Regions from separate parts of the Saccharothrix sp. BKS2 genome, predicted to be linked through region 2. Evidence: riboswitches for the same ligand, from Rfam matches in the RefSeq annotation. Region 2 holds a riboswitch; each other region holds the start of a gene.
What was found. A riboswitch is a leader RNA that binds a small molecule or an ion and turns the genes downstream of it on or off. The one in region 2 is predicted to bind glycine.

Region 1: another riboswitch for glycine. It lies ahead of gcvH (glycine cleavage system protein GcvH); the one in region 2 lies ahead of gcvP (aminomethyl-transferring glycine dehydrogenase).
Region 3: another riboswitch for glycine. It lies ahead of gcvT (glycine cleavage system aminomethyltransferase GcvT); the one in region 2 lies ahead of gcvP (aminomethyl-transferring glycine dehydrogenase).

What each region holds. Positions count from the first base shown of each region.
Region 1 is NZ_JAUQOL010000023.1:74,678-84,099, forward strand. Features, by position in the region: gene ald (alanine dehydrogenase) at 330-1,436, opposite strand; glycine riboswitch at 1,631-1,726, shown strand; gene gcvH (glycine cleavage system protein GcvH) at 1,850-2,230, shown strand; gene Q5530_RS34960 (L-serine ammonia-lyase) at 2,233-3,597, shown strand; gene cutA (divalent-cation tolerance protein CutA) at 3,878-4,213, shown strand; gene Q5530_RS34970 (hypothetical protein) at 4,210-5,562, opposite strand; gene Q5530_RS34975 (hypothetical protein) at 5,695-6,003, shown strand; gene Q5530_RS34980 (hypothetical protein) at 6,016-6,333, shown strand; gene Q5530_RS34985 (transcriptional regulator) at 6,692-7,006, shown strand; gene Q5530_RS34990 (helix-turn-helix domain-containing protein) at 7,003-7,473, shown strand; gene Q5530_RS34995 (glutathione peroxidase) at 7,801-8,289, opposite strand; gene Q5530_RS35000 (hypothetical protein) at 8,286-8,993, opposite strand.
Region 2 is NZ_JAUQOL010000010.1:99,477-108,898, reverse strand. Features, by position in the region: gene Q5530_RS22125 (substrate-binding domain-containing protein) at 1-1,098, shown strand, start outside; gene gcvP (aminomethyl-transferring glycine dehydrogenase) at 1,587-4,475, opposite strand; glycine riboswitch at 4,624-4,713, opposite strand; gene Q5530_RS22115 (MerR family transcriptional regulator) at 4,937-5,512, opposite strand; gene Q5530_RS22110 (bifunctional nuclease family protein) at 6,202-6,675, opposite strand; gene Q5530_RS22105 (MerR family transcriptional regulator) at 6,822-7,481, opposite strand; gene garA (glycogen accumulation regulator GarA) at 7,495-7,956, opposite strand; gene gcvH (glycine cleavage system protein GcvH) at 8,070-8,471, opposite strand; gene Q5530_RS22090 (CDP-alcohol phosphatidyltransferase family protein) at 8,511-9,107, opposite strand; gene Q5530_RS22085 (hypothetical protein) at 9,264-9,422, opposite strand, start outside.
Region 3 is NZ_JAUQOL010000008.1:130,599-140,020, reverse strand. Features, by position in the region: gene Q5530_RS18565 (acyl-CoA dehydrogenase family protein) at 1-811, shown strand, start outside; gene Q5530_RS18560 (CaiB/BaiF CoA transferase family protein) at 812-1,942, shown strand; gene Q5530_RS18555 (hypothetical protein) at 2,632-2,793, shown strand; gene Q5530_RS18550 (helix-turn-helix transcriptional regulator) at 2,983-3,468, shown strand; gene Q5530_RS18545 (hypothetical protein) at 3,785-4,171, shown strand; gene Q5530_RS18540 (DUF3817 domain-containing protein) at 4,187-4,489, shown strand; glycine riboswitch at 4,552-4,643, shown strand; glycine riboswitch at 4,645-4,735, shown strand; gene gcvT (glycine cleavage system aminomethyltransferase GcvT) at 4,847-5,947, shown strand; gene glyA (serine hydroxymethyltransferase) at 5,964-7,229, shown strand; gene Q5530_RS18525 (hypothetical protein) at 7,326-7,991, opposite strand; gene Q5530_RS18520 (SRPBCC domain-containing protein) at 8,165-8,596, shown strand; gene Q5530_RS18515 (ArsR/SmtB family transcription factor) at 8,586-8,933, shown strand; gene Q5530_RS18510 (DUF899 domain-containing protein) at 8,973-9,422, shown strand, end outside.

The DNA.
Region 1 (9,422 bases), on a different contig from region 2:
GGGATTGGCGCGGCGCCTCGCCGCGCGAGCGGACGACCCCGCTGCGTAGCCGCGGGGGTTCCCAGTCCTGTCCATCGGCCGACGAGGCGCCGTGACTTACCCGTTACCCGCCATGTTCACCCTTTCGCTTGAGCGATGCGCACGCACCGTGGTTCACCGGGCGGGTGCTGTCGGCCGGACCGGTGGGCCCGCTGGGCACGGACCCCCGACTCCGGCTAGGATTGGCAGCGCGGCCCGCTCCCAGTGACCCCCAGGCTGGTTGAGCGGGCCGCCTTTCACGTCGAGGGCCCCGCTCACGTTCGGTGAGCGGGGCCCTCTCCTTCCCGGGATCAGATCGCGAGCGCGGTGTGCTCCAGGTCGTGGGCCTGCGCCACCGGCAGGTTGGTCAGCGCGCCCTCGTGCGCGTTCAGGCCCAGCGCCAGCGACGCGTCCGCGCGCAGCGCCTCCCGCCAGCCCCGGTCGGCCAGCGCCACGGCGTGCGGCAGGGTCGCGTTGGTCAGCGCGTAGGTCGAGGTGCGCGGCACCGCGCCGGGCATGTTGGCCACGCAGTAGAAGACCGACTCGTGCACCGGGTAGGTCGGGTCGGCGTGCGTGGTGGGCCGCGAGTCGGCGAAGCAACCGCCCTGGTCGATCGCGATGTCCACCAGCACCGAGCCGGGCTTCATCTGCGCCACCAGCTCGTTGGACACCAGCTTCGGGGCCTTGGCGCCGGGCACCAGCACCGCCCCGATCACCAGGTCGGCCTCGCGCACGGCCTGCTCGACCGCGTAGCGGCTGGACGTGACGGTGCGCAACCGGCCCTGGAACAGGGCGTCGACGTGCCGCAGCCGGTCGATGTTGGTGTCCAGGATCTCGACGTCCGCGCCCATGCCCGCGGCGATGGTGGCCGCGTTCAGGCCCGCCACGCCGCCGCCGATGACGACCACGCGCGCCGGGTGCACGCCGGGCACGCCGCCGGGCAGCATCCCGCGGCCCCCGGAGGGCTTCATCAGCGCGAACGCGCCCACCTGCGGCGCCAGCCTGCCCGCGACCTCGGACATGGGCGCGAGCAGCGGCAGCGCGCCGTTCGGGGTCTGCACGGTCTCGTAGGCGATGGCCGTGGTGCGGGACGCCAGCAGCGCCTCGGTCAGCGGCCGGTCGGCGGCCAGGTGCAGGTAGGTGAACAGGACCTGGCCCTCGCGCAGCCGGGGGTACTCCTCGGCGATCGGCTCCTTGACCTTGAGCACCAGCTCGCCCTCGGACCACACGTCGTCCACGCCCGCGAGCACCTTCGCGCCCGCGGCGAGGTACTCCTCGTCGGGGATGGCCGAACCGAGCCCGGCGCCCGCCTCCACGTAGACCTCGTGGCCGCGGGTGGTCAGCTCGTGGGCGCCCGCCGGGGTCAGCGCGACGCGGTACTCGTGGTTCTTGATCTCGCGGGGGACTGCGATCCGCACGGTGGGCTCCTTCGGCCGTCGTTGCACCAAAGGTCGGGTACCCGGAACGCGGTGTCATCGTGCCCGCGGCACCAACGGCCGGGGGGTCGGTTGTGCCGGGAGGACAAGTCGTGCGGCGCGTTGACACCCTCCCGCCCGCCACCTAGCGTGCGGACAGCCAACTGAACATCGGCCGCGGCGTCGCGTGAGGCGCCGGAACCCGCGCGGGAGAGACCCCAGGTGTGTCGCCTGGGGCGCCGAAGGAGCAAGCACCCCGCACACTCTCAGGCAGCGAGAACCGCTCGGGTGAGGCGACTCTGGAAAGCGTGCCCCACGGCGCGCACCAACGGTGCAAGCCGCAGCTTCGTGCGGCGAAGCTCTCAGGTCCCAGGACAGAGTGGGGGAACCAGGACCACCACCCAGGGAGCGCTGTCGTGACCTTTCCGGAGAAGCTGCTGTACACCCCCGAGCACGAGTGGGTCGACTGGGTGCCGGGCACCCCGGACCCGGTGGCGGTCGGCATCACCTCGTACGCGGCCGGGTCGATGGGCGACATCGTGTTCGTCGACCTGCCGGCGGCGGGCACCAGGGTGACCTCCGGCGAGGTGTGCGGTGAGCTGGAGTCCACCAAGTCGGTCAGCGAGCTGTACGCGCCGGTCACCGGCGAGGTCGTCGAGGTCAACCCGGCCGTGGTCGCCGACCCGTCGCTGGTCAACAACGACCCGTACGGGCGCGGCTGGCTGTTCAAGGTGGCGGTCGAGGAGGCCACCGGCCTGCTGACCGCGGCGAAGTACGCGGAACTGACCGAGGGCTGATCGTGACGATCAGCGTGTTCGACCTGTTCTCCGTGGGCATCGGGCCGTCCAGCTCGCACACGGTCGGCCCGATGCGGGCGGCGACGATGTTCGCCGCCAGGCTGCGCCCCGCGCTCGCGTCCGTGGACCGGGTGCGGGTGGAGCTGTTCGGGTCGCTCGGGGCGACCGGCCACGGCCACGGCAGCCCGAAGGCGGTGCTGCTCGGGCTGGAGGGGCACCGCCCGGAGGAGGTCGACCCCTCGGCGGCCGAGGTCCGGGTGGCCGAGATCCGCGCGACCGGGCGGCTCCGGCTGGGCGGTGAGCGGGAGATCGCCTTCGCCGAGGACGGCGACCTGGTCATGCACCGGCGCAAGTCCCTGCCGCTGCACCCCAACGGGATGAGCTTCACGGCCTACGCGGGTTCGGCGGTGGTGGACTCGGCGGTGTACTACTCGGTCGGCGGTGGGTTCGTGGTCGACGAGACGGCCACCGGGACCGACCGGATCAAGCCGGACCAGACGCCGGTGGCGCACCCGTTCAAGACCGGTGACGAGCTGCTGGCCCGCACCCGCGAGTCCGGGCTGTCGATCAGCGAGGTGATGCTCGCCAACGAGCGGTCGTGGCGGGACGAGGCCGACATCCGGGGCGGCCTGCTGCACATCTGGCAGGTGATGCAGGACTGCGTCGAGCGGGGCTGCACGGAGTCCGGCGTGCTGCCCGGCGGGCTCAAGGTCCGGCGGCGGGCCGCGGAGATGCGGCAGCTGCTGGCGGCCGAGCACTACGCCACCGACCCGCTGCGGGTGATGGACTGGGTGACGCTGTTCGCGCTGGCGGTGAACGAGGAGAACGCCGCGGGCGGCCGGGTGGTGACGGCCCCGACCAACGGCGCGGCCGGCATCGTGCCCGCGGTGCTGCACTACTACAGGCGGTTCGTGCCGGGCGCGTCGGACGACGGCGTGGTGCGCTTCCTGCTGACCGCGGGTGCCGTCGGCGTGCTGTTCAAGGAGAACGCGTCGATCTCGGGGGCCGAGGTGGGCTGCCAGGGCGAGGTCGGCTCGGCCTGCTCGATGGCGGCCGGCGGGCTGGCCGAGGTGCTGGGCGGGACGCCGGAGCAGGTGGAGAACGCGGCCGAGATCGCCATGGAGCACAACCTCGGGCTGACCTGCGACCCGATCGGCGGCCTGGTGCAGATCCCGTGCATCGAGCGCAACGCGCTGGCGTCGATCAAGGCGATCACGGCGGCGCGGATGGCGCTGCGGGGGGACGGGTCGCACTTCGTGTCGCTGGACAAGGTCATCAAGACCATGCGGGAGACCGGCCGGGACATGAAGGACAAATACAAGGAGACGGCGCGCGGCGGGCTGGCCGTGAACGTCATCGAGTGCTGAGGAACGGCGTCTGAACAGCGCGGATGCCTTGCGTTGTTGCTCGGTGGTCCCCGACGCTGCCCGACGTCCCACGGCCTGGTCTTGACCCAGGTGCGACGGGCCCCACCCTGGTGTTGAGGGGTGGGGCCCGCCGCGCGTCGGGGGTCTGGATTTCGTTGCAGCGCAACCACTTCCGGTGGCAAGGTGGCGGAGCCGCTGCGGCAGTCGATCGCCGGGACCGGCCCGATCCAGCCGCGGGGCTGCGCGATCGTCCCGATATATCCATGTCGAAGGAGAAGACGTGACCGGTGACCACCTGGTCGTTATCTCGACGACCGACAGTGCCGAAGAAGCCGAATCGCTGAGTAAACTGATCGTAGCTGCGCGCTTGGCCGCTTGCGTGCAGATCAGCAGCCCTATCCGAAGCATCTACCGCTGGGAGGGCGCTGTTCAGGACGGTCAAGAGTGGCAACTGTGGATCAAGACCACGGGCGATCGGTTGGCCGAACTGACGGAGTTCATCAACCAGAACCACTCCTACGACACCCCGGAGATCGTGGCCCTGCCCATCCTCGGTGGCAACCCGGCCTATCTCCAGTGGATGACCGATGAGACGCGTTCCGCTGTTGAAAGTTAGTGCAACGCGCTGACGATTTTTTCGCGGAGTGCGCTTTCCGCGCCGTTCCTGGCGGCTGGCAGTGTGGACGCGAGGGCCAGCAGGCGGCTCTTGGCCAGTGTGGTCTCGGTCTGCACCGTCAGCCTGCCGGAAAGGGTGGCGAGCTCCCCGGCCCGGTCGTAGTCCTTGTTGGTCACTGCGGTGGTCGCCAAGTCCGCGAGGATGATGGCTCGAACCTTGTTGTCCCTGGGGGACAACGAACGCAACAGCGAATCGGCTGCGCTCTCGGCGTCTGAGTGCCGAAGCGTGGTGTACGCCGATACGGTCATGCCGCCAAGACGACTCGCTGAGAAGAAGGCGGTCCAGGGGCGCTCCGTGCGGGGTCGGGCGAAGTCGAATGCGGTCATCGCGCGTTCAACCGCTCGCAACGCTCCTGTGTCGTCCCCCAGCCGCGCAAGCTCTTCGGACTGGCGGGCCGCGATCCAGGACCGCGTAGCCGGTGCGGAAGAACCAGGCACGAGTTCGTGCGCTTGTTGTAGCAGCTTCGCGGCGGGGCCGGTGTCGTTGCGAGAAGACGCCAGGTAGCTCCAGTACCCCAGTGCACATGCTGCCAGCGCGCCGTCGTCCACGGCCTTGGCGATCTTCAACGTTTCCCGCCAGACGTTCGCCGCTTCATTGTCCTTGCCGACGTCGAAGAGCACCCAACCGGTGAGAACCTTGGTCTCACCCAGGGACACGGCCAGTGAACGCCGGACCTGCTCCGACCGGACGTTCTTCAGCAGGGCCTGTAGAACCTCCTCGTGGGACGAGAGCGAGCTGAGGAGTTGCCTCGCCGGAACGGTTTCCTCGGTTTGGAACAGGTCTGCGGTGCGGTCCTGCATGAGGCGGACCGTGGCATCGTCAACCGGTCGGCCGCGCTCAACGGAGTCCGTGAGGCGCTGCCAAGGGGTGTTGATCGCAAGGTCGGCGCTCGCCGCTGCTGCGGTGATACCTGCCGCCTTGAGCAGGTCTCGGCGTCGCACGTCGTGTCCTTCCTCGATGTTCCTGAGCGACGGCTCTGCTTCATCCTGGTGTGCGTGATCTGTTGATCCGCCAGCCATGCTGAACCACAACAGTCGTTCTGGGAGCTTGAGTACTGCGGCCCATTCCTGAAGTTTGTTCAAGTCCGTGACGGCCGTGGCGGAACGCTCGATGCGGCTGAGTTGCCCCTGGGTGCGCCCGATCCATCGGGACAGGTCCACCTGCTTGATCTCGGGTGTGTGCGCTCTGCGGTATGCCCGCATCACCCGGCCGATGTGGCGATCTTGCAGTGCCCGAAGGATCTCGGGCCGCAACCAGAATTCCTCGTCGTGGAGTGGAGCCTCCGACATGGGCGTTCCCCCGCTTAGCTTGGCTACGCATACGAGTGTAGCCGTGCTGTCAGACGCTGACCAGCGCGTATGCGTCCGATACATATGCGCTGCTGGAACGGGTCCACGTATGCGTTCGGTTCCAACAGTCCGATGGTCTTCCGGTCGATCCTGTATGTGGCAACACGTCCCGCTATCGAAAGGCACGGCATGGGAGCCGATGAGTCCGACGAGACGGAAGGGGCAGCGGAACCACCAGCGGTCTCGGACAAGGCGGCCATCGGAGCTGAACGCTACATCTGGGTTTACGCCAAAAGGGAGTCAGTGGTCCTGTCGGTGCCGGGTGTGCGTGATCTGGAGTTTTCGTTCAACGACGCGCGCGAAGTCGCGGACTCCATGAACAAGAGCGCGGACGACGCTGAACATTGGCACGAGTCGCACATGGGCGACCCCGATGGATGAGGTGCTCGAATCATGGCTATTGCTGCGGGTCACAGGTTCCCGATCAACTTCGACGAGTTGTTCCCGCAAGGGTTCTTCGTGCTGAAGGTGGAGCGGGCGCAGGAGTTCAGCGAGGGGAAGTCGCCGCGTCCGGCGGTGGACAAGCTGTCGGGCACGCCGTTCCGACCGGCGGTGTTCGTGGGGTTGAAGGTGTCGCCGTACGTGCGGGACGGCTGGGTGAACCACACGATCTGGGCGGAGGAGATGTTGTCGCCGCAGGACGTGGCGAAGGTGCGTCGGGGTGGCGGCAAGGTGGATGGGTCGGCGGGTGCTCCGTCGGCTGCGGCATAGGGGCGTCGATGGCTTCCGGAGGGGTGTTCGAGCCGGGCCCGGATGCGACGGTGGAGATCGTTCACTGGCCTGACAACGATCTTCACGGCCTGCGGTTGTCGTTGGCTCCCGGGATGGTCGCGGTGGGACCGGGGGCGGGGGACGGTGCGGCCGATCGGTTCGCGGAGTTCCTGTTGAACCTGGGCGATCAGGCGTTGTTGTTGGCGTCGGTGTTGTCGCCGGGGGTCGGTCGTCACGCGTTGAGCCGAAAGCCGGAGGGGCGTCCGGTGTCGGACTGGGCGGGCCCGGCAGGTGGCTCGGAGCCCGGGAAGTTGCCGGGATGAGTGGCTCGCACGGTCCTGAGCGGGTTTCGGGCACTGTGGCCTCGATCCAGTCGAAGTCGTACACCATCAGACTGCGGAGTGAGGCGTTCCTGAAAGCGGTCCGCCTGGCGGGGTACCCGTCGGACTACGGGCTTGCACGTGCGATGGGCGTGAATCGCTCGACCGTGACTCGGGTGATGAGCGGCTCTCTCCAGCCCGGTCCGTCGTTCATCGGCGGCGCATTGATCGCGTTGAGGCCGATGGAGTTCAACGATCTGTTCGAAATTGTTCAAATATTCGCTGAAGACGACATCTCGTCGATGGTCGTCGTCACGTCCGCAGGATGTGCGGATCGATTCGGGAGTTGGTGATCCGGTTGGACATGCCAGGCAAAGCCGGCACGGTTGTGGAAGTGGCGGAGGTGAAATCGGTCGAGCGGGGCAGGGCTGGGAGGCGAACTGTCTACCACGAAGTGCTGGGAACGCACCTGCGGGATCTGCGTCGGGAGCGCAAGGTCAAGTTGGTCGTGATCGCAAAGCGGTTCAACGTCTCGGTCGCCCGGCTGTCCAAAGTGGAGAACGGCACCCGTGGACCGAGTCCTGCCACCCTGGCGGTGTACTCCGAGGTGTTGCAGGTTCCGCTGTTGGACCTGCTGGCGAACGTGGTGGATCGGTACCGGGAATCGCTCGACCCCTTCGACCCGGCGCTCCGCGTCCAATTGCCGGCACACGTGCGTTCACTGCATGGCCTGGCTCTCTACGTGGGTATCTCGGCCGAGCTCCTGACCGGGTCCACGGAGATCCGTGCCGGTGAGGAGTCGGGTATTGATTCGAAGTGAAGGGCGACTAGCCGGTGCGGTAGTGGGAGGTGCGCCTGCGGAAAACGGGTGGTTATCGTTCAGTCTGCTTGTTCGGCATGGTCGTGGCGATTATTCTCCATGGGGGCGCTCATGTGCCGTCAACTATTCGGCAAGATGAGGTTGAAGGAGCTTTTGATAGAGAATCACTCGGGTGAGTTTGTTTGACGGTCTTCGGCAGTCATCGCAAAATCATCCCCGGTCTGGAGACGGCGCGCGGCGGGCTGGCCGTGAACGTCATCGAGTGCTGATCCGGTGAGCTCCGCCCGACCGGGCCCTCGGGTCCGATCGGGCGGAACCGCCCGGGTCCTAGCGCGGCAGCACGGACTCGACCGCCGCCACCACCTCGTCCGCCTCCGGGTCGGTCGCCGGGCGGAAGCGGGCGACTACCTCGCCGGTCGGGGACAGCAGGAACTTCTCGAAGTTCCACTGCACGTCGCCGGCCTCGCCCGAGGCGTCCGGGACGGCGGTCAGCTCCCGGTACACCGGGTGCCGGTCGGGGCCGTTCACCTCGATCTTCTCGAACAGCGGGAACGTCACCCCGTACGTGGTGGAGCAGAACGTCGCGATCTCCTCCGCGGTGCCCGGCTCCTGGCCCATGAACTGGTTGCAGGGGAAGCCGACCACCGAGAAACCGCGCTCCGCGTACCGCTCGTGCAGCTGCTCCAGGCCCTTGTACTGCGGCGTCAGGCCGCACCGGGACGCGACGTTGACCACCAGCAGCGCCCGGCCGGCCAGCGCGCCCAGGCTGGACGGCTCACCGGACAGGGTGTGCACCGGGATGTCGTGGATGCTCATGCCCGAAGGCTAGATCGCCGCAGTCCGACGAGCCCGCCCAGGACCAGCACCAGCGCCGGCGGCACCAGCGGCCCGCCCAGCGCCCACACCGAACCGGCCTCGACGGGTGCCACCGCCGCCGACAGGCAGACCGCCACCGCGAACGCCGCCGCGGTGGTCTGGAGCGCGTTGTCGGGCACCGCGTCCGCCAGCGCGAACAGGCCGACGCCGAGGGCGATCAGCGGGCCGACCGCCGGGTGCGACCACACCAGCACGGCCGTGCCGAGCAGCGCCGCCACCAGCGTCGGGTACAGCACGTGGCGCCGCCACAGGACCGCGGCGAGGGCCAGCAGGACCACGCCCGTGCCGGTGCCCACCCACCAGCGCGGCAGGTCGTGCAGGGCGGTGCTCGTCGGCAGGGCCGCCCAGCCGACCGCGGCGGCCGTCGCGTAAGCCCCCGCGGGCGCCGCGTACCCGAGGCTCCGCGCGACCACCCACGTCCCGCCCAGCAGCACGGCCGTCCAGTACAGGCCGACGGCGGTCGGGTGGCGCAGGTCCGGCAGGTCCACCAGCAGCGCGAGCACGTGGCCCGCGCGCTGCCCCGACCCGCCCGGTTGGTACAGCGGCACGGCCAGCAGCGACGCCGTCCCGAAGAACAGCAGCGGCACCGCCCAGGCCCGCCGCGCCACCGCCGTGCGGTGCCCGGTCACGCTCGTCTCCCCCATCCGGCCAGGCTGGCAGCGGGCCCCGGTGGGCGTCAACCGCGTGGCCCGGGAACACCGCGTCCCGGTCGGATGTCGGCGCGCTCCCGCCCGCGCGGGCCGGGCAGCCCGCGCGCGCCCGGTGGTCCAGCGGCCGGAACGTCACCGGAACGCCGATCGCGCACAGCCGGAAGTCACCCATCGTCATCCCCCCGGGGAATTTCCGGCGGAGGATGGATCGGGCCTGCTGAGACGGGGCGTGTGCGGAAGAGGTCCGATCACTCGGGTGGAGCAGGCGAACGGGCGCTCCGTGACCCCTGGGGGGACGGGACGGACCCGCGTGGTTTCACCGATGTGAACTTCGTTGACGCTGGTGTGAACCACCCCTAACGTCAACGGCGAGAGGTCCGAGGACCTCTTCAACCCGGGGAGGGGACCGCGACTTCGGCGGCG
Region 2 (9,422 bases):
AGGGGCCCGGTGACCAGCGGCATGCTGGCGCTCGACCCGGTGAAGACCACGCTGGGCAAGCTGACCGCGGCCAAGCCGCGGGAGTCGCCCGCCGGGACGTGGGAGGCGCTGAACCTGCTGGCGGACACGACCGGCGTGAACGAGGCCGGGTTCAGCGCGGTGCCCGTGTTCGAGGTGGACCTGTACCGGCACAACACCGGCAAGGACGGCGGGACGGCGCCGCTGCACCCGCTGTACGGGGTGGCCGGGGGCGGGCCGACGCCGGTCGCGGACTTCCCGTTCGTGGCGCTGGCCGGCGACTGGGTCGGCGAGGCGCAGGTGCGGGCGGCGCAGGCGTTCCGGCAGTTCCTCAAGGAGGACGAGCAGCAGCGGACCCTGGCGCTGGCGGGACTGCGGGTGGACTCGACCACCGACCGGCCCAGGGAGTCGCCGGGCGTGCGGTGGGCCGCGATCACCGACCAGCTCGCCCCCGCCGACGCCAACACCACCCAGCAGATCTCGGCCGCGTGGGCGACCGCGGACGACGGCCAGGTGGTGCACGTGCTGGTGGACACCTCCAGGTCCGTGGAGGAACCGGGCGGGGACGGGCGCAGCCGGGTGGAGTGGCTGCGGGAGGCGCTGTCCGGGCAGGTCAACCGGTCCGTGTCGGGTTCGCTGGGGCTGTGGGAGTTCTCCCGGGAGCTCGACGGCGACAAGCCGTACCGGCAGCTCGTCCCGACCGGTCCGGTGGCGACCCAGCGGCAGGCGCTGCTGGACGGGGTGGCCGCGCTGGCGCCGCGCAGCGGCACCCAGCTCTACACCAGCGTGCTGGCGCTCTACGAGCACGCCGTGGCCGACCACCAGGCCGGCAAGCGCAACCGGGTCGTGGTGCTGACCGACGGCGCGAACGACGGCGGCCTGACCTTCGACGAGCTGAAGTCGCGCCTGGCCTCGGCCAAGCAGCCGGGCAGGGACGTCGCGGTCAGCATCATCGCGATCGGCCCGGACCCGGAACGCGCCCCGCTGACCGAACTGGCCCGCTCCACCGGCGGCACCCTGTCGGTGGTCGAGGACGGCCGGGGCATCGACGCCGCCCTGGCCCAACTGCTGTCGACCTGAGCGTTGAACTCGGGGGTCCTGAACGTACGACACGGTGGTCCCGAACGTACGACTCGCGCGCGTGTCGAACACTCGCGCCGCGCGAGTCGTACGTTCAGACCGCGCGAGTCGTACGTTCAGACCGCGCGAGTCGTACGTTCAGGACGCGCGAGTCGTACGTTCAGGTTGGGTGAGTTGTGCGTTCAGGTTGGGTGAGTTGTGCGTTCAGCGCTGCCGGGACCTTCGGCTGGGCCGCTGCCACCGCGCCCGGCTCCGGCTCGGCCGCCGGCTCACCGGCCGTCATCCGGCCGCGCGACCGGAGCAGCAGGAGCACCTGGCGCGGTTGTTCAGCCTTCGTCGTACAGCGGTCGGGCCCCGACCCTGAACAACCCCGGACGGGTAGAACTGGATGCGCCGGAGCAGGGGGGCCGACCTCCGGCACGGGGGAACGGGGGTGGGGGAACGAGGTCTGGTCGTTCCCCCACCCCCGATCACCGGTCGGGGACCCGTCAGCCGCCGTAGGCCGACACCGGCGGGCAGGAGCAGACCAGGTTCCGGTCGCCCTTCGCGCCGTCGACGCGCCGCACCGGCGGCCACGCCTTGACCGCGGTGACGCCCGCCGGGAACACCGCCACCTCGCGGCTGTACGGGTGGTCCCACTCCGCCGTCACGCAGGCCGCCGTGTGCGGGGCGTTGCGCAGCGGGTTGTCGTCCGCCGGCCACTCCCCCGCGCCGACGCGGTCGATCTCGCGCCTGATCGCCACCATGGCGTCGATGAACCGGTCGATCTCGGCCAGGTCCTCGCTCTCGGTGGGCTCCACCATCAGCGTGCCCGCCACCGGGAACGACATGGTCGGCGCGTGCAGCCCGTAGTCGGCCAGCCGCTTGGCCACGTCGTCCACGGTCACGCCGGTCGCCTTGGTGATCGGCCGCAGGTCGAGGATGCACTCGTGGGCCACGAAGCCGCCCTCGCCGGTGTAGAGCACCGGGAAGTGCTCGTCCAGCCGCCGCGCCACGTAGTTCGCCGCGGCCACCGCGGTCAGGGTCGCCCGGCGCAGGCCGTCGGCGCCCATCATCCGCACGTACGCCCACGAGATCGGCAGGATCGACGCCGAGCCCCACGGCGCGCCGCTGATCGGGCCCACGCCGGTCTCCGGACCCGCGGCGGGCTGGAGCGGGTGGTTGGGCAGGAACGGCGCCAGGTGCGCCCGCACGCCGATCGGGCCGACACCGGGGCCGCCGCCGCCGTGCGGGATGCAGAACGTCTTGTGCAGGTTCAGGTGGGACACGTCCGAGCCGAACCTGCCGTACCGCGCCAGGCCGATCAGGGCGTTGAGGTTCGCGCCGTCCACGTACACCTGGCCGCCGGCGTCGTGCACCAGCCCGCACACCTCGCGCACGGTGTCCTCGTACACGCCGTGCGTCGACGGGTAGGTGATCATGATGGCGGCCAGGTCGTCGCGGTGCGCCTCGACCGTCTCGCGCAGGTGCCCCAGGTCGACGTTGCCCTTGTCGTCGCACTTGACCACCACGACCCGCATCCCCGCCATCACGGCCGACGCGGCGTTGGTGCCGTGCGCGCTGGACGGGATCAGGCACACGTCGCGGTGCACGTCGCCGTTGGCGCGGTGGTAGGCGCGGATGGCCAGCAGGCCCGCGAACTCGCCCTGGCTGCCCGCGTTGGGCTGGATCGACACCGCGTCGTAGCCGGTGACCTCGGCGAGCCACCGCTCCAGGTCGCCGATCAGCTCCAGGTACCCGGCGGCGTCCCCGACCGGCGCGAACGGGTGCAGCTCGGCGAACTCCGGCCAGGTGATGGGCTCCATCTCGGCCGCGGCGTTGAGCTTCATCGTGCACGAGCCCAGCGGGATCATGCTGCGGTCCAGCGCCACGTCCTTGTCCGACAGCGACCGCAGGTAGCGCAGCAGCGCGGTCTCCGAGCGGTGGGTGTGGAACACCGGGTGGGTCAGGTAGTCGGAGGTGCGGCGCAGGTCGACGGGGATGCCGTCGGCGGTGTCGGCGTCCAGGGCGTCCACGTCGGTCACGGTGACGCCGAACGCCCGCCACACCAGCCGCAGGTGCTCGCGCGTGGTGGTCTCGTCGCAGGCGATGGAGACCACGTCGTCGTCCACCCGCCACAGGTTCACGCCCAGCTCGCGCGCCGCGGCCACGACCTCGGCGGCCCGGCCCTCGACGCGGGCCCGCACGGTGTCGAAGAACTCGCCGTGCACCACCTCCACGCCGGCCTCGCACAGGCCCGCGGCCAGCACGGTCGCCATCCGGTGGGCGCGGGTCGCGATCGCCTTCAGGCCCTCCGGGCCGTGGTAGACCGCGTACATCGAGGCGATCACGGCCAGCAGGACCTGCGCGGTGCAGATGTTGCTGGTCGCCTTCTCGCGGCGGATGTGCTGCTCGCGGGTCTGGAGCGCCAGCCGGTAGGCAGGGTCGCCGTCGGCGTCCACGGACACGCCCACCAGGCGGCCCGGCAGCTGCCGCTCCAGGCCCTGGCGCACCGCCATGTAGCCGGCGTGGGGGCCGCCGAAGCCCATCGGCACGCCGAATCGCTGGGTGGTGCCGACCACGACGTCCGCGCCGATCTCGCCCGGCGGGCGCAGCAGCGTCAGCGCCAGCAGGTCGGCGACGACGACGGCCTGCGCGCCGGCCCGGTGGATCTCCTCGACGACGGACGCGTGGTCGAGGACCGCGCCGGACGCGCCGGGGTAGGACAGCAGCACGCCGAAGAAGTCGCCGCCCAGGCCGAGGCCCTCCAGGCCCTGCGACAGGTCGGCGGTGACGACCTCGATGCCCAGCGGCTCGGCGCGGGTCTCGATGACGGCGAGGGTCTGCGGCAGCGTGTCGGCGTCGACCACGAACCGGTTCGACTTCGCCCGGCCCGCGCGGCGGACCAGCGTCATCGCCTCGGCGGCGGCCGTGGACTCGTCGAGCATGGACGCGTTGGCCACGGGCAGGCCGGTGAGGTCGCCGACGACGGTCTGGAAGTTCAGCAGGGCCTCCAGCCGGCCCTGGGAGATCTCCGGCTGGTAGGGCGTGTACGCGGTGTACCAGGCAGGGTTCTCCAGCACGTTGCGGCGGATCACCGGCGGCGTGGTGGTGCCGTAGTAGCCCAGGCCGATCATCTGGGTCATCGGGCGGTTGCGGGCCGCCAGGGCGCGCAGCTCGGCCAGGGCCTCGGTCTCGGTGGCGGGCGCGGGCAGGTCCAGCACCAGTTCGCGCTCGCGGATCGAGTCGGGCACGGCGCGCTGGGCCAGCTCCTCCAGGGAGCCGACGCCGATCACGTCGAGCATCCGCGACAGCTCGGCGGGCCGGGGGCCCACGTGCCGGTCGGCGAAGGGGGTGCCGTGCTCAAGAGCGGCGAGGGGGATGCGGTCCTGCGTCATGAAGCGCCTCCGGGCTGCGGGCAGACTCCTGCCGTGGCCCTCCCCCTCTGTCTCCCGCCCGTCGCCGGGCGCCTGAGAGCTTCACCCGGTGGTGACCGGGCTTGCACCGTCGGCGGGGTCGGTGGCCCGACCCGCTTTCCAGAGGCGTCTCACCCACGCGGTCCTTGCGCCTGAGAGGTTCCGGGGAGGATTTGCTCCTTCGGCGCCGAGCGGGCTCGGACTCTCCCGCGCGGGATAAAGCGACTGCGCGCGAATCGTACCCAACCGGGACGCCGCCGGTCCTGCCGGCGCGACGTGGATCTCATCACCTGGACAGCGGGGTTTGAGCGGGTTTTCCAGCGGGCACATTCCTGGTACCCGGCTGTAACAGGTCGTATTCGCGCCGTGCCCGATCCGCGGTTCCGCTCACCCCGCCGCCGGCCTTTTCCGCTTTCGCGCCCGGCGGTCCCCCGCGGACGCTCTCAGCCGGTGGCCCGGGTGCGCCTGCGGCGCGACAGCTCGTCGTTGGAGGCCGCCACGACCTCGGCGCCGTCGGCGCGCTCGGCGGGGAACTCGTGGATGGTGCCGCTGATCTCCCGCATGGCGCCGCTGACCGCGATGCCGAACACGCCCTGGCCGCCCTGGAGCAGGTCGACGACCTCCTCGGGCGAGGTGCACTCGTAGACCGTGGTGCCGTCGCTGAACAGCGTGATGCGGGCCAGGTCCTGCACGCCGCGGCGGCGCAGGTGGTCGACCGCGACCCGGATGTTCTGGAGCGAGACGCCGGTGTCCAGCAGCCGCTTGACGACCTTCAGGACGAGGATGTCCTTGAACGAGTACAGGCGCTGGCTGCCGGAGCCGTGGGCGCTCCTTATGGTCGGGCTGACCAGGTCCGTGCGGGCCCAGTAGTCCAGCTGGCGGTAGGTGATGCCCGCGATCTGGCACGCGGCCGGGCCGCGGTACCCGACCAGCTCGTCCGGCAGCGAGGAGTCCGGGAACAGCTCGCCCTGTTCGCCGGAGCCGGAGCCCGCCCGGATGATGGGCGCTTCCTGGACCACGCCTGCCTCCCCTCGGTCCGGCCACGACGACCGGCGACCAACGTGAAGCCGCCGCGGTGCCTGAATCACACCGTGGCAATTCACCTGAGCTCGACGGTAAGACCGGGTAGGGGGCAGGTCAACGCGACGCGCGGGACGCGTCTGACCTCAACCTGAGGTAGAGGTTGAGAGAGTCGGCCGTTGTAAGCCATTCGGGTGACGTTTAGTGATCGTTTAGCGGCGGAAAGCTGACGTTGTGTAATCCAGAAGTGTGACACCGGGGGGTGGCACGCGGGGTTGATCCACAACGCACCGCACACACCCGCGAGGGGTTCGGCCGCTGGTCGGACCTCTCGCAGGTGGTACTCGCCCGGCGCGGGTGGAGGGTCGGCGGCGGGGGTTTGACGGGGGTCGGCGCGGGGGCCTCCGGCGGCCGGCGCGGGCCGGGGAGGCGGCCTCCCGGAAGTTCGCCCGACCGGTGGGCACGGCGGGCGGGGCCTGAACGCCACCGTCCGGGTCCGGGTCGGCGTGGCGGGACCGCACACCCGGGGCCCACGCACCACACCGGGACCGCTCACCACGCTCGTCCACCGGCGGAGCCGGTCGGTGTGGCGGGGGGACACCGGGGCCGGGCCGTCCCGGCCCGAGAAGCACGACAGGGCCCCCGCACGGGGACCCTGTCGACGAGATGACGGGAGAGCCGGCACCGCTCAGGTGTCGGCACCCCGGAAGTCCTCCGGCGACACGGAGTCGAGGAACTCGCGGAACTTCTCGACCTCGTCCTCCTGCTCGTCCGGGATGATCAGCCCCGCCTCGGCCAGCACGGACTCCTCCGCGTGGATGGGCACGCCGACCCGCAGCGCGAGCGCCACCGAGTCGCTGGGCCGCGCGGACACCCGCACGTCGCCGTCGAACACCAGCTCCGCGAAGTAGGTGCCCTCCTGGAGGTCGGTGATCCGCACCTGCTCCAACTGCCGCCCGAGAGCGCCGATGACGTCCTTGAGCAGGTCGTGGGTCAGCGGGCGGGCCGGGCGCACGCCCTGCTGCTCCAGCGCGATCGCGGTGGCCTCGACGGACCCGATCCAGATCGGCAGGTACCGCTCGCCCTCGGTTTCGCGCAGCAGCAGGATCGGCTGGTTGGCGGGCAGTTCCACCCGCACACCCACGACGCGCATCTCGCTCATCGGGTCTCGCCTCCCTCAGCGCGCTGAAATCCTGGCGTCCCCGCTGTATGAACGAGGATCCCCCAAGTACCCTTTCGACGCTACCCGCCAAGCGGGCCCCGTGCGCAACCGCCCGCCCGCTCCGGCATCACGATGCGGACACTTGTTCACCTCGACGAAACGCGCTTACCTGCGACATCGCGCAACCCGACCTCGACCAGCAGCGCGTGCAGCGTGACCGAGAGCGCCGTCAGCTCGCGCACGACCTCGTCGGCCCGCGCCCGGTGCGCCGCCGCGGCGGCCTGCTCGACCAGGGCGACCTCGCGGTCCGCCGCGGCCCGGAACGGGCGCAGGTGCCGGGCCTGGAGCCCGTGCCGGGCCATCGCCCGCACGGTGGTGGCGATCTGCACCGACTCGTGGTCGTAGAACCCGCCCGGACCGGCGCTGACCAGGCCGTGCTGCTCCAGGTCGGCCAGGTCGGCCGACTCGATGCCCGCGCGCGCCAGCAGGTCGTCGCGGGTGATCCGGTGCCCCTGGCCCGGCGCGGCGTCCGCCGCGCGCACGCCCTGGTCGGCCGCGTCCAGCTGCTCCCTGATGACCTTGAGCGGCAGGTACCTGTCGCGCTGCGCGGACAGCACGTACCGCAGGCGCTCGACGTCCGCCGGGGTGAACTGCCGGTACCCCGAGGGCGTGCGCGCCGGGCGGACCAACCCCTCCGATTCCAGGAACCGGATCTTGGAGATGGTGACGTCGGGGAAGTCGGGTCGGAGCTGCGACAGCACCGCCCCGATGCTCAACCCCCCGCGTGGCCGCCCGGCCGCCGTCACCGGAGCCCCACCGTCAGGCCCCCTGGCCCCCGGCGCCCGGACCGGTCAGGAACACCAGGCGGAACTTGCCGATCTGCACCTCGTCGCCGTTGGCCAGCACGGCCTGGTCGACGGGCTCGCGGTTGACGTAGGTGCCGTTGAGGCTGCCCACGTCGATCACCACGAACTCGCCGCCCTCGCGGCGGAACTCGGCGTGCCGGCGCGAGACCGTCACGTCGTCGAGGAAGATGTCGCTGTCGGGGTGCCGTCCGGCGCTGGTCGTGTCGCGGTCGAGCAGGAACCTGGACCCCGCGTTGGGGCCGCGCTTCACCACCAGCAGTGCCGACCCGGCGGGCAGCGCGTCGACACCGGCGACCGCCGGCTCCTGGGCGGGCGCCTCGGCGCCCTCGACCTCGGCGAGGAAGTCGGCCCGGAAAACGGAGGTCCGCTCCGGGGACTGCTCGGGCGGGACGCCTGGCCCGTCGTTCGTGCTCACCTGAGCTCTCCTCCTGCTGCTGGAACCGTCGAGTTCGTTAGAACCTATCGTGCCCGAACCCTTGTCTGAGGAGCGGCTCCCCCACCGACCGAAGAGCCGCCGGAAGATCGACGTCACCCCTGCGCCGCCAGCTCCTGGTACGCGGCGGCGTCGAGCAGGTCGTCGACCGCGGTCGGGTCGTCGAGCCGGAGCTCCACCATCCACCCCTCGCCGTAGGGGTCGGAGTTCACCAGGTCGGGCTGCTGGTCGAGGAAGTCGTTGCGCGCGACGACCTCACCCGCGAGCGGGGCGTAGATGTCCGACACGCTCTTGGTGGACTCGACCTCGCCCAGCGTCTGACCGGCTCCGACCTGCTCGCCGAGCTCCGGGAGCTGGACGAACACGACGTCCCCGAGCTGCTCCTGGGCGTAGTCGGTGATGCCCACGCGCACGGTGTCCTCGCTCGTGCGCAGCACCCACTCATGTTCCTCGGTGTACTTGAGCTCCTCGGGAATCACCGCGGTGCGCTCCTTCATGACGGTGGATCTTCGGTGCCGGATCTTCCCACGTCCGGTTCAGGCCGGCGCGACCCCCGGCCGCCGGCGCAGTGCGAGGGTGAACTGGTAGACGTACAGGGCGCCCGACCACAGGTACAGGGCCCCGCCCCAGATCATGAACGCGTAGGCGAGGGGCCGGAGCAGCTGGGCGGCCGTCGACCCGCCCTGGGCGAGCAGGAGCATGGGGAACGCGTAGAGCAGGTTGAAGGTGGCGGCCTTGCCCAGGTAGTTGACCTCGAACGGGCCGTAGCCGCGGCTGCGGAGCACGGGCAGGCAGGCGCCGACCACCAGTTCCCGTCCGACCAGGACCACCACCACCCACCAGGGGATGATCCCGCGCACGACGAACGCCACCAGGGTGGCCAGGATGTACAGGCGGTCGGCGGCGGGGTCGAGCAGCACGCCGAGCTTGCTCATCTGGTTGAACCAGCGGGCGATCTTGCCGTCCAGCCAGTCCGACAGGCCGGCGACGACCAGCACGACCACCGCCCACCCGTCCGCCCGCGGCCCCAGCAGCAGGTACAGGAACAGGGGCACGCCGAGCAGCCGGAGGACGCTGAGCGCGTTCGGGACGGTCAGCAGCCGGTTCGCGGGCTCGACGTGATCGTGCGGCACAGGCGGGGACTCTAGTGCCGGACCGGCCGCGGGGCTCGCGACCAGGCCCGGGACGGCGGTGCCGACCGGTGCGGCGCCGCGCGACCGGGACCGGTCGCCGGTGCGGCGGGGGTGGTCCGCGGCGGGGTTCACGCGAACCGGTGACGCGACCCGGCGTCAGTTCGTCCGGCTGCGGCTCCACCCGCGTCGCCGCAGCTCGTCGCCGCTGAGCGCCCGCGGGCGGCCCCGGTCGTCGACGCCGACCCAGCGGCCCTGGGCGCCCTCGAGCACGTAGGCGTGGCCCTTGCTCCAGACCACGCTGCACGGGGTGGTGGG
Region 3 (9,422 bases), on a different contig from region 2:
GCTGCCGAAGCTCGCCTCCGGCGAGTACGTGGGCGCGATCGCCATGTCCGAGCCCGGCGGCGGGTCCGACCTCCAGAACATCCGGACGCGGGCGCTGCGGCGCGGCGACGAGTACGTGCTCACCGGCTCCAAGACGTTCATCACCAACGGCGCGCAGGCCGACCTGGTGGTCGTGGTCGCCAAGACCGACCCCTCCCAGGGCGCCACGGGCATCTCCCTGCTGGTCGTGGAGACCGCGTCCGCGCCCGGCTTCCGCCGGGGCCGCGTGCTCGACAAGGTGGGGCTCAAGGGGCAGGACACCGCCGAGCTGTTCTTCGACGACGTCCGGGTGCCCGCCGGGAACCTGCTGGGCACCGGCGAGGGCCAGGGGTTCGTCCAGCTCATGCAGCAGCTGCCGCAGGAGCGGCTGATCATCGCGGTGGCCTCCGTCGCGGGCATCGAGGCGGCGGTGGACCTGACCCTGGCCTACGTCAAGGAGCGGACGGCGTTCGGGCGGGAGCTGATCAAGTTCCAGAACACCCGGTTCACGCTGGCCGAGTGCGCCACCGAGGCGCGCGTGACCAGGGCGTTCGTCGACGAGTGCGTGGTCGAGCACCTGGCCGGTCGGCTGGACGTGCCCACGGCGGCGATGGCCAAGTGGTGGTCGACCGAGCGCCTGTGCCGGGTGGTCGACGAGTGCGTCCAGCTCTTCGGCGGCTACGGCTACATGACGGAGTACCCCATCGCGCGCGCGTGGGCGGACGCGCGCGTGCAGAAGATCTACGGCGGGACGAACGAGATCATGAAGGAAATCATCGCGAGGTCCCTCTAGGTGGCCGGGCCGCTGGAGGGGCTGGAGGTCGTCGAGCTGGCCGGGCTGGCGCCCGCGCCGTTCGGCTGCATGGTGCTGGCGGACCTGGGCGCGTCCGTGACCAGGGTCGACCGCGTCGGCGGCGCCGCGGCGGTGCCCGGCGACGTGCTCGGGCGCGGGCGCCGGTCGATCGGCGTGGACCTGCGCCGCCCGGAGGGCGTCGACCTGGTGCTCCGGCTGGTCGCGCGGTCGGACGTGCTGGTCGAGGGCTTCCGGCCGGGGGTGGCGGAGAGGCTGGGCGTCGGGCCCGCGCAGTGCCTGGCCCGCAACCCGCGCCTGGTCTACGGGCGGATGACCGGGTGGGGGCAGACCGGCCCGCTGGCCGACCGGGCGGGGCACGACATCAACTACATCGCGGTGGCCGGGGCGCTGGAGCCGATCGGCCGGGCGGGCGCGCCGCCGACCGTGCCGCTGAACGTGGTGGGCGACTTCGGCGGCGGCGGGCTGCTGCTGGCGCTCGGGCTGCTGGCCGCGGTGTACGAGCGGGACCGGTCCGGGCGGGGGCAGGTGGTGGACGCGGCGATGGTCGACGGTGCGGCGCTGCTGACCACGTTCCTGCACGGGATGTCGGCGGCGGGGGCGTGGCCGGGGGGCCGCGGCGAGAACCTGCTGGACGGCGGGGCGCCGTTCTACGACGTGTACGAGGCGGCCGACGGGAAGTACGTCAGCGTCGGGGCGCTGGAGGAGAAGTTCTACGTCGAGCTGCTGGCCGTGCTCGGGCTGGCCGACGGGGACGTGCCGAGCAGGCACGACCCGGCGAACTGGCCGGCGCTGAGGACCCGGATCGCGGCGGCGGTGGCCACCCGGACGCGGGACGAGTGGGCGGCGCTGGCGGAGGGGACGGACGCGTGCCTGGCGCCGGTGCTGGCCCCCGGCGAGGCGCCGGGGTACGGGCACAACGCGGAGCGCGGGGCGTTCGTGCGGGTCGGCGGGGTGGCGCAGCCCGCGCCCGCGCCGCGGTTCGACCGGACGCCGGCGGACGTGCCCGCGCCGCCGCCCGTGGTGGGTGAGCACACGGGGGTGGTGCTGGGGGAGCTGGGGTTGACGGTGGAGGAGGTGGCCGAGCTGCGGCGGGCCGGGGTGGTCGGCTGAGGGGGCTGGGTGGTTCGGCGGCCGGGTGGTCCGGCGGAGCCCGGGGCCTTCGACGGCCTGCTGAGGTGCCGGGTGCTCGGCGCGCGGGTGGTCGACGGCCTGCTGAGGTGCCGGGTGGCCGGGTGGTTCGGCGGAGCGCGGGGCGCGCCGACCTGGGCGTCTCGGCTGAGTTGAGCCTTCGGTGGCCCTCGCTCGCTCGCCTCACACCACCTCGCGGTGGGGTTCGCCCCATGGGGTGGCCCCGGTTACCGGGTCCCGTCCGCGTCGTTCCGGGTAATCCGGTCGTTCCGGTCGGTCCGGTGATCGTGAATGGGCGCGAAAAATCACCTGAAGAGGTGGTTAAAATAGCGGCGGCCGCCATCGGCCTTTGTCACGCTCGGTGCGTGAGCCGCCGCAAACAGGTGAGGAGCACTACGGACGTGATGGTGTCGCTCAACTCCGGGGTTCGTGCCAGGGGATGGGCGAGTGCCCGATACCTAGGTGATCGGCGGGACCGCTGGTCCCCTTGATCGTCCGTTCGGGTGACACCAGACGGGGTGAGGGTGCGGTTGTGTGGTCGCCGCGCCTGCCGGTCGGGGGATGCCGGTGGGTTGGAGGTTCGTCATCCGGGTGAATGAGGGACCATGTCGGGTGACGCGACGGGCACGGCACCTGCCGGCCCTGCCTTGTGAACGGACGGAGACCGATCAGTGAACGTCAAGAAGGTGCTGACGCTGGCGGCGGTCGCGCTGGTGCTGTTCCTCCTGATCACCCAGCCGAACGAGTCGGCCGAAGGTGTGCGCACCGGCCTCGGGTGGCTTGAGCAGGGCGCAGAGTCGATCATCACCTTCGTCCGCAGCCTCTTCGCCTAGCCCCACGGCCGGTCCGCTCAATGCGGTGACGGTCGGTGACATCAGGGCCTCTTCGTTGGACCGTACGGGTGGAATGAGGGCTATAACGCGCTGGTAACAGGGTTTTTGACAAACCGGGGTCTAGCGGTTGTCGGTACCCGCTAATACGGTGCGCTGCATTGGCTGATCTTCGACCGACGAGGAGGCAGAATGGTCGAGGACTCCGGAGTCGACGAGCTGCTGAGGCAGTGGGCGGCTGAGCGCTCGGACGACGCCGAGATGCAGGAGGTGAACCGGATCAAGGACGCGTGGCTCGCGGAAGCCCCGCCCTCTCCGGGAATCCCCGTGCAGCGGGCGAGTGGTGGTCCCCGGGGCCTGGTGCGGGTCGAGTCCGCGGACCCCGCCTACGTGGCGGCGATGCGGAAGCGGGCGCCCGAGGTGCCCGAGGCCCTGCTCGCGGCCGCGGCCAGCTACTGGCAGCTGGTGGGCGACCTGTCCGAGGCGGAGCAGTGGTGGGACGCGGGCATCAGCCCGCTGGACCAGCGCGCTCTGGACTACCGGGCGGCCGGGCTCTCGCCCGCCGACCTCGGTCGTCGGCTCGGGCCGATGACGGTGCTCCAGCACCTGCGTCGGGGGAGTGCGGCGGCCTGGTGCGTGGCCAGGTTGCAGAGGCAACGCCGGGACGGCGTCGCCTAGTCCGATCGAAGAAGGGACGGGCTCCTGTGGTCAGGGAGCCCACGCCCGAGGGACGGGCTCCTGTGGGAGGAGCCCTCGCCCGAGACCCCGACCGGGATCCGCAACCGGATCCCCTCCGGGATCTCCACCCCGGACCCCGTCCGGGATCCCCCGGGATCCCCGCCCGGCCCAGTCGCCGCTCGGGATCCCCGGTCCGGAAACCCCGGCCCCAGCCCCACCGACCCGTGCGCGCGGGTGAACCGGCAAGACCGGCAAACCCGACCGCCGACCCGGTCCGGCGGGCGAAGTACCCCGGCGGGCGAAGTACCCTGGAGGCGTGCCGGGCCTCATCACCCCCAAGCGAGTCGCCATCGCGCTGGTCTGCGTGGCCTCCCTGATCGTGTGCTGCGGTCTGGCCTACTGGCAGTGGGAGCGGTTCTCCCGGGCCGGCGGCACGTTCCAGAACCTCGGCTACGTCTTCCAGTGGCCCCTGTTCGGCCTCTTCCCCGCCTTCATGGTGTGGCGCATCCGCAAGCTGGACGCCCGGCGCAAGGCGGAGGCGGCCGGTTCACCGACCGACGACCGACCCGAGGAGCCGGTGGCGGAGCCGGTGGAGCGGGTCGTTACGGTTGGGCCCGTCAGGAGAGCGCGCGAAGACCAGGACGACGAGCTGGCGGCCTACAACCGGATGCTCGCCGAGTTGCACGCGCGGGACCAGCGGTGAGGCAGGGGTAGGGCGATGGACGGCGCGTTGACCAGGTTCCGGTTCATGGCTTACGTGGTCGGTGTCGGCCTGCTGCTGCTCGTGGCGGCCATGTTCGCCAAGTACGTGGGCGACTCCGAGACCATGATGCGGGTCGTCGGCCCGGTGCACGGCTTCCTCTACGCGGTCTACCTGGTGCTGACCGTCGACCTGGCGCTCAAGGCCCGCTGGTCGATCAAGGGCACGGCCCTGGTGCTGCTCGCCGGCACGATCCCGTTCGTGTCGTTCTACGCCGAGCGCAGGGTCGTGGAGGGCGTCCGGACCGGCAAGGCCCTGTGACCAGGGTTGACCGGACCCCCGGGCCCGCCTAGCGTCTGGCGGTACCAACTGAACACGGCCATCGACGTCGAGCGGGAGAGTCCCCGGGCAAGCCGGGGCGCCGAAGGAGCAACTCCTCCCCGGAATCTCTCAGGCACAGCTACCGCCGACGTGGGCAACTCTGGAAAGCAGGCGCCCCGGCGCGCCTCGCCCACGGTGCAAGCCGCCCCACGGCGGCGAAGCTCTCAGGCTCATGACAGAGGGGGAGGCTCACTCGACGAGGAGTCTCCGGTGGACCGTGCCATCCTTCACCCGTGCCCCGCCGACCCGACCGGTCGGCGCTACCGGCATGTCCGCACCCAGGGAGGACCCCGCCCGATGGAAAGCCGCCGCACGCCGCTGCACGCCGAGCACGAGGCGCTGGGCGCCATGTTCACCGACTTCGCGGGCTGGCGGATGCCGCTGCGCTACGACAGCGAGCTGGCCGAGCACCACGCCGTGCGCACGTCGGCGGGTCTGTTCGACCTGACCCACATGGGCGAGATCGTGCTCACCGGGCCCGGGGCGGGCGCCGCGCTGGACCACGCCCTGGTCGGGCACGCCTCCGCGATCGGCGTCGGCCGCGCCCGCTACACGATGATCTGCGAGGCCGACGGCGGCGTGGTCGACGACCTGATCGTCTACCGCCTGGGCGAGCAGGAGTACCTGGTCGTGGCCAACGCCTCCAACGCGGCCGTCGTGCACGGGGCGCTGGTCGAGCGCGCCGCGGGCTTCGACACCACCGTCGAGGACCGGTCCGCGGACTACGCCCTGCTGGCCGTGCAGGGCCCGAACTCCACCGCGATCCTCGCCGGCCTCACCCCCACCGACCTGTCGACGGTCAAGTACTACGCCTCCTACCGGACCGAGGTGGCGGGCCGGCCCGTGCTGCTCGCCCGCACCGGCTACACCGGCGAGGACGGCTTCGAGCTGTTCACCGCCCCCGACAACGCCGCACCCGTGTGGCGGGCGCTGCTGGAGGCGGGCGCGCCGCACGACCTGCGGCCCGCCGGCCTGGGCTGCCGCGACACCCTGCGCCTGGAGGCGGGGATGCCGCTGTACGGCAACGAGCTGGGCCGGGGCCGCACCCCGTTCCACGCGAACCTGGGCCGGGTGGTCAAGCTCGACAAGCCGGGCGACTTCGTCGGCCGCGAGGCGCTGGCCGCCGCCGCCGAGCGGGGCGTGGACACCGCCCTGGTCGGCCTGAAGACCACCTCGCGCCGCGCGCCGAGGCACGGTTACCCGGTGCTGGACGCGGCGGGCGACCCGATCGGCGAGGTCACCAGCGGCGCCCTGTCGCCGACGCTGGGCTACTCGGTGGCGATGGCCTACGTGGCCGTCGACCACACCCGGCCGGGCACGCCGCTGTTCGTCGACGTCCGGGGCAAGCACGAGCCGGTGGAGGTCGTCGCCCTGCCGTTCTACAAGCGCACCAGCTGACAGGAGAAAGATCCACATGTCCGAGCACTTCACCACGTCCCTCGCGGAGTTCGACCCGGAGGTCGCGAACGCGGTGGCCGCCGAGCTGCACCGGCAGCAGAGCACGCTGGAGATGATCGCCTCCGAGAACTTCACGCCGGTGTCGGTGCTCCAGGCGCAGGGGTCGGTGCTGACCAACAAGTACGCCGAGGGCTACCCGGGCCGCCGCTACTACGGCGGCTGCGAGAACGTCGACGTCGTCGAGCGGCTGGCCATCGAGCGGGTCAAGGAGCTGTTCGGCGCGGGCTTCGCCAACGTGCAGCCGCACTCGGGCGCGCAGGCCAACGCGTGCGCGATGTTCGCCCTGCTCCAGCCCGGCGACACGATCCTGGGCCTGGACCTGGCGCACGGCGGCCACCTGACCCACGGCATGCGGATCAACTTCTCCGGCAAGCTCTACCACGTCGTGCCCTACCACGTGGCCGAGTCCGACGGCCGGGTCGACATGGCCGAGGTCGAGCGGCTGGCCCTGGAGCACCGGCCGAAGCTGATCGTGGCCGGCTGGTCGGCCTACCCGCGCCAGCTGGACTTCGCGGAGTTCCGCCGCATCGCCGACGAGGTCGGCGCCTACCTGATGGTGGACATGGCGCACTTCGCCGGCCTGGTGGCGGCGGGCCTGCACCCCAGCCCGGTGCCGCACGCGCACGTGGTGACCACCACCACGCACAAGACGCTGGGCGGCCCGCGCGGCGGGGTGATCCTGACCAACGAGGCCGACCTCGCCAAGAAGATCAACTCGGCGGTGTTCCCGGGCCAGCAGGGCGGCCCGCTGGAGCACGTGATCGCGGGCAAGGCGGTGGCGTTCAAGCACGCCGCGTCGCCGGAGTTCGTCGACCGCCAGCGCCGCACGGTCGAGGGCGCGAAGATCCTCGCCGAGCGCCTGTCGCAGCCCGACGCGGCCGCGGCCGGGGTGAAGGTGCTCACCGGCGGCACGGACGTGCACCTGGTGCTGGTCGACCTGGTGGCGTCCGAACTGGACGGCAAGCAGGCGGAGGACCGGCTGCACGAGGTCGGCATCACGGTCAACCGCAACGCGGTGCCGAACGACCCCCGCCCGCCGATGGTCACCTCCGGCCTGCGCATCGGCACGCCCGCCCTGGCCACGCGCGGTTTCGGCGCGGCGGACTTCACCGAGGTGGCCGACGTCGTCGCGGCCGCCCTCCAGCCGTCGCCGGACCTGGCGGAGCTGCGGGCGCGCGTGGACGTGCTGGCGGCCAAGCACCCGCTGTACCCGAACCTGTGAGGGCGGTCCGGGTTCCCTGACCCCGGCGCCCGCCACGCAACGCCCTGATCCCCCGGCCAACCCCAGCCGGGGGATCAGGGCGTTCCGCGGTGGACCTCACGCGGCCGGTGCGGTCACCCCCGGAGGCAGGCACTCGACGTTCCGCTTGCCGTTGGGCTGCACCACGAACCACGTGCCACCGACGCCCTGGCCCTTCCACTGGCCCGGCGCCTCGTCCTTGGCGTAGGTGTAGAGCGGCCAGCCGTCCAGGGTGACCTGCTCGGAACCGTCGGCGCGCTCGACCGTCGACACCAGCTCCGGGTCGACGCCCCGGAGCTGCGGCTCGTCGCCGTTGGTCAGCAGCGGCGGCCAGGTGACCGCGCACTGGCCCTCGCAGTTGGACTTCGCCGGGTCCGGCGTGTCCTTGTCGAACCGGTACAGCGTGCGGCCGTCGCCGTCCTGCACGACATCGCCCATGCGCGGCACGCTCTTGCCGACCAGGGTGATCTGCGGACCGGCGGGCGCGGCCTGGGCCTCCGGCGCCGACGCCGCCTCCTCGACCGGGGCGTCCTCGGCCGCGTCCTCCTCGTCCGGGACGGCCTCCTCGCTGGTGGCGGGGGCCAGCGGCGCCTCGTACCCGTCCTGCGCCCCGGCGTCCACCAGTTCGGTCTGCGCCACGGTGGTGCCCCGCAGCACGGTGGTGTTGGACGTCCACACGACCAGCGCGAGCACGGCCACCAGGCCGGCCGCGACGGCGATGGCGACGCGGTTTCGTTGGATCACACTCAACTCCTCCTCGGTCCGTCGATCGCTCCAACGACGATTACGGCCCGGTCACGGCCCCGGTTCAGGTCGGGGCGGAATCCAGGGGTCGGGTGCCGGCCGGGACGATGCCGTTGACGCAACCGAGCGGTTGCCATACGGTCGCAACCGAACAGTTGCAACCGGAGGTTGTCGTGGGCTTTCCCGATCGCATCGAACGCACGCTCGAACTGGCCCACCCGCCGCGCGAGGTGTGGGCCGCGCTGACCACCGCCGAGGGGTTGAGCGGCTGGTTCGGCGAGGAGGCGACGGTCGACCTGCGCGAGGGCGGGGTGATCCGGATGTCGTGGGAGGGCGGCCCGGTGTGCGAGCTGCGCGTGGAGCGGGTCGAGGAGCCGTCGGTGTTCGCGTTCACCTGGCCGGTCTCCGGGCTGCCGGCGGACGACCCGCGCCGCACCTGCGTCGAGTTCCGGCTCGAACCGATCCCCGGCGGCACGCGGCTGCTCGTGGTCGAGGCCGGGTTCGCCCAGCTGGTGGAGGACGACCACGGCAAGGCGTACGACAGCCACGTGGAGGGCTGGACGAACGAGCTGGGCGAGCTGGTCGCCCACCTCGATGCGGCCTGACGCCGAGGCGATCGCCGAGCAGGTCTTCACCGCGTTGGCAGACCCGAGCCGGCGCGGGATCCTGGCCGAGCTGGCCGCCCGCGGACCCGCCACGGCCACGGACCTGGCGACCCGCCTGCCCATCACCAGGCAGGCGATCGCCAAGCACCTGGCCCTGCTGACCGAGGCCGGCCTGGTGACGGCCGAGCCGGGGGAGCGGCGCCGGGTCCGCTACCGGCTGCGCTCGGCGCCCATGCGGGTGGCCCAGCAGTTCCTGGCCGCGCTGGCCCGCGACTGGGACGGACCGCTCGGCGCGTTGAAGGACCACCTCGACCGGTCCGCCCGGACCGACCCGTGACCACCGACCCGTGACCACCGACCCGAGAGCGAGCACAGGATGAGGACACCCCCGATCGTCCCGCCGGCGGAGTGGGAGGCGGCGCGCCAGGCCCTCCTGGTGCGGGAGAAGGAACTCACCCGCGCCCGCGACGCGCTGGCCGCCGAGCGCCGGCGGATGCCCCGGCTGGCGGTCGAGCGGGACTACTCGTTCGACACGGCGCACGGCCCGCGGACCCTGCTCGACCTGTTCGAGGGCCGCCGTCAGCTGATCGTCTACCGCGCGTTCTTCGAGCCCGGCGTGTCCGGCTGGCCGGACCGCGCCTGCCAGGGCTGCTCGCTGGTCGCGGACCAGGTCGCCCACGTCGCCCACCTCAACGCCCGGGACACGACCCTCGTCTTCGCCTCCCGCGCGCCGCAGCCGGACATCGGGCGGCTGAAGGCGCGCATGGGCTGGACGATGCCCTGGCACACCACGACCGACGGGTTCGACGCCGACTTCGGCGTGGCC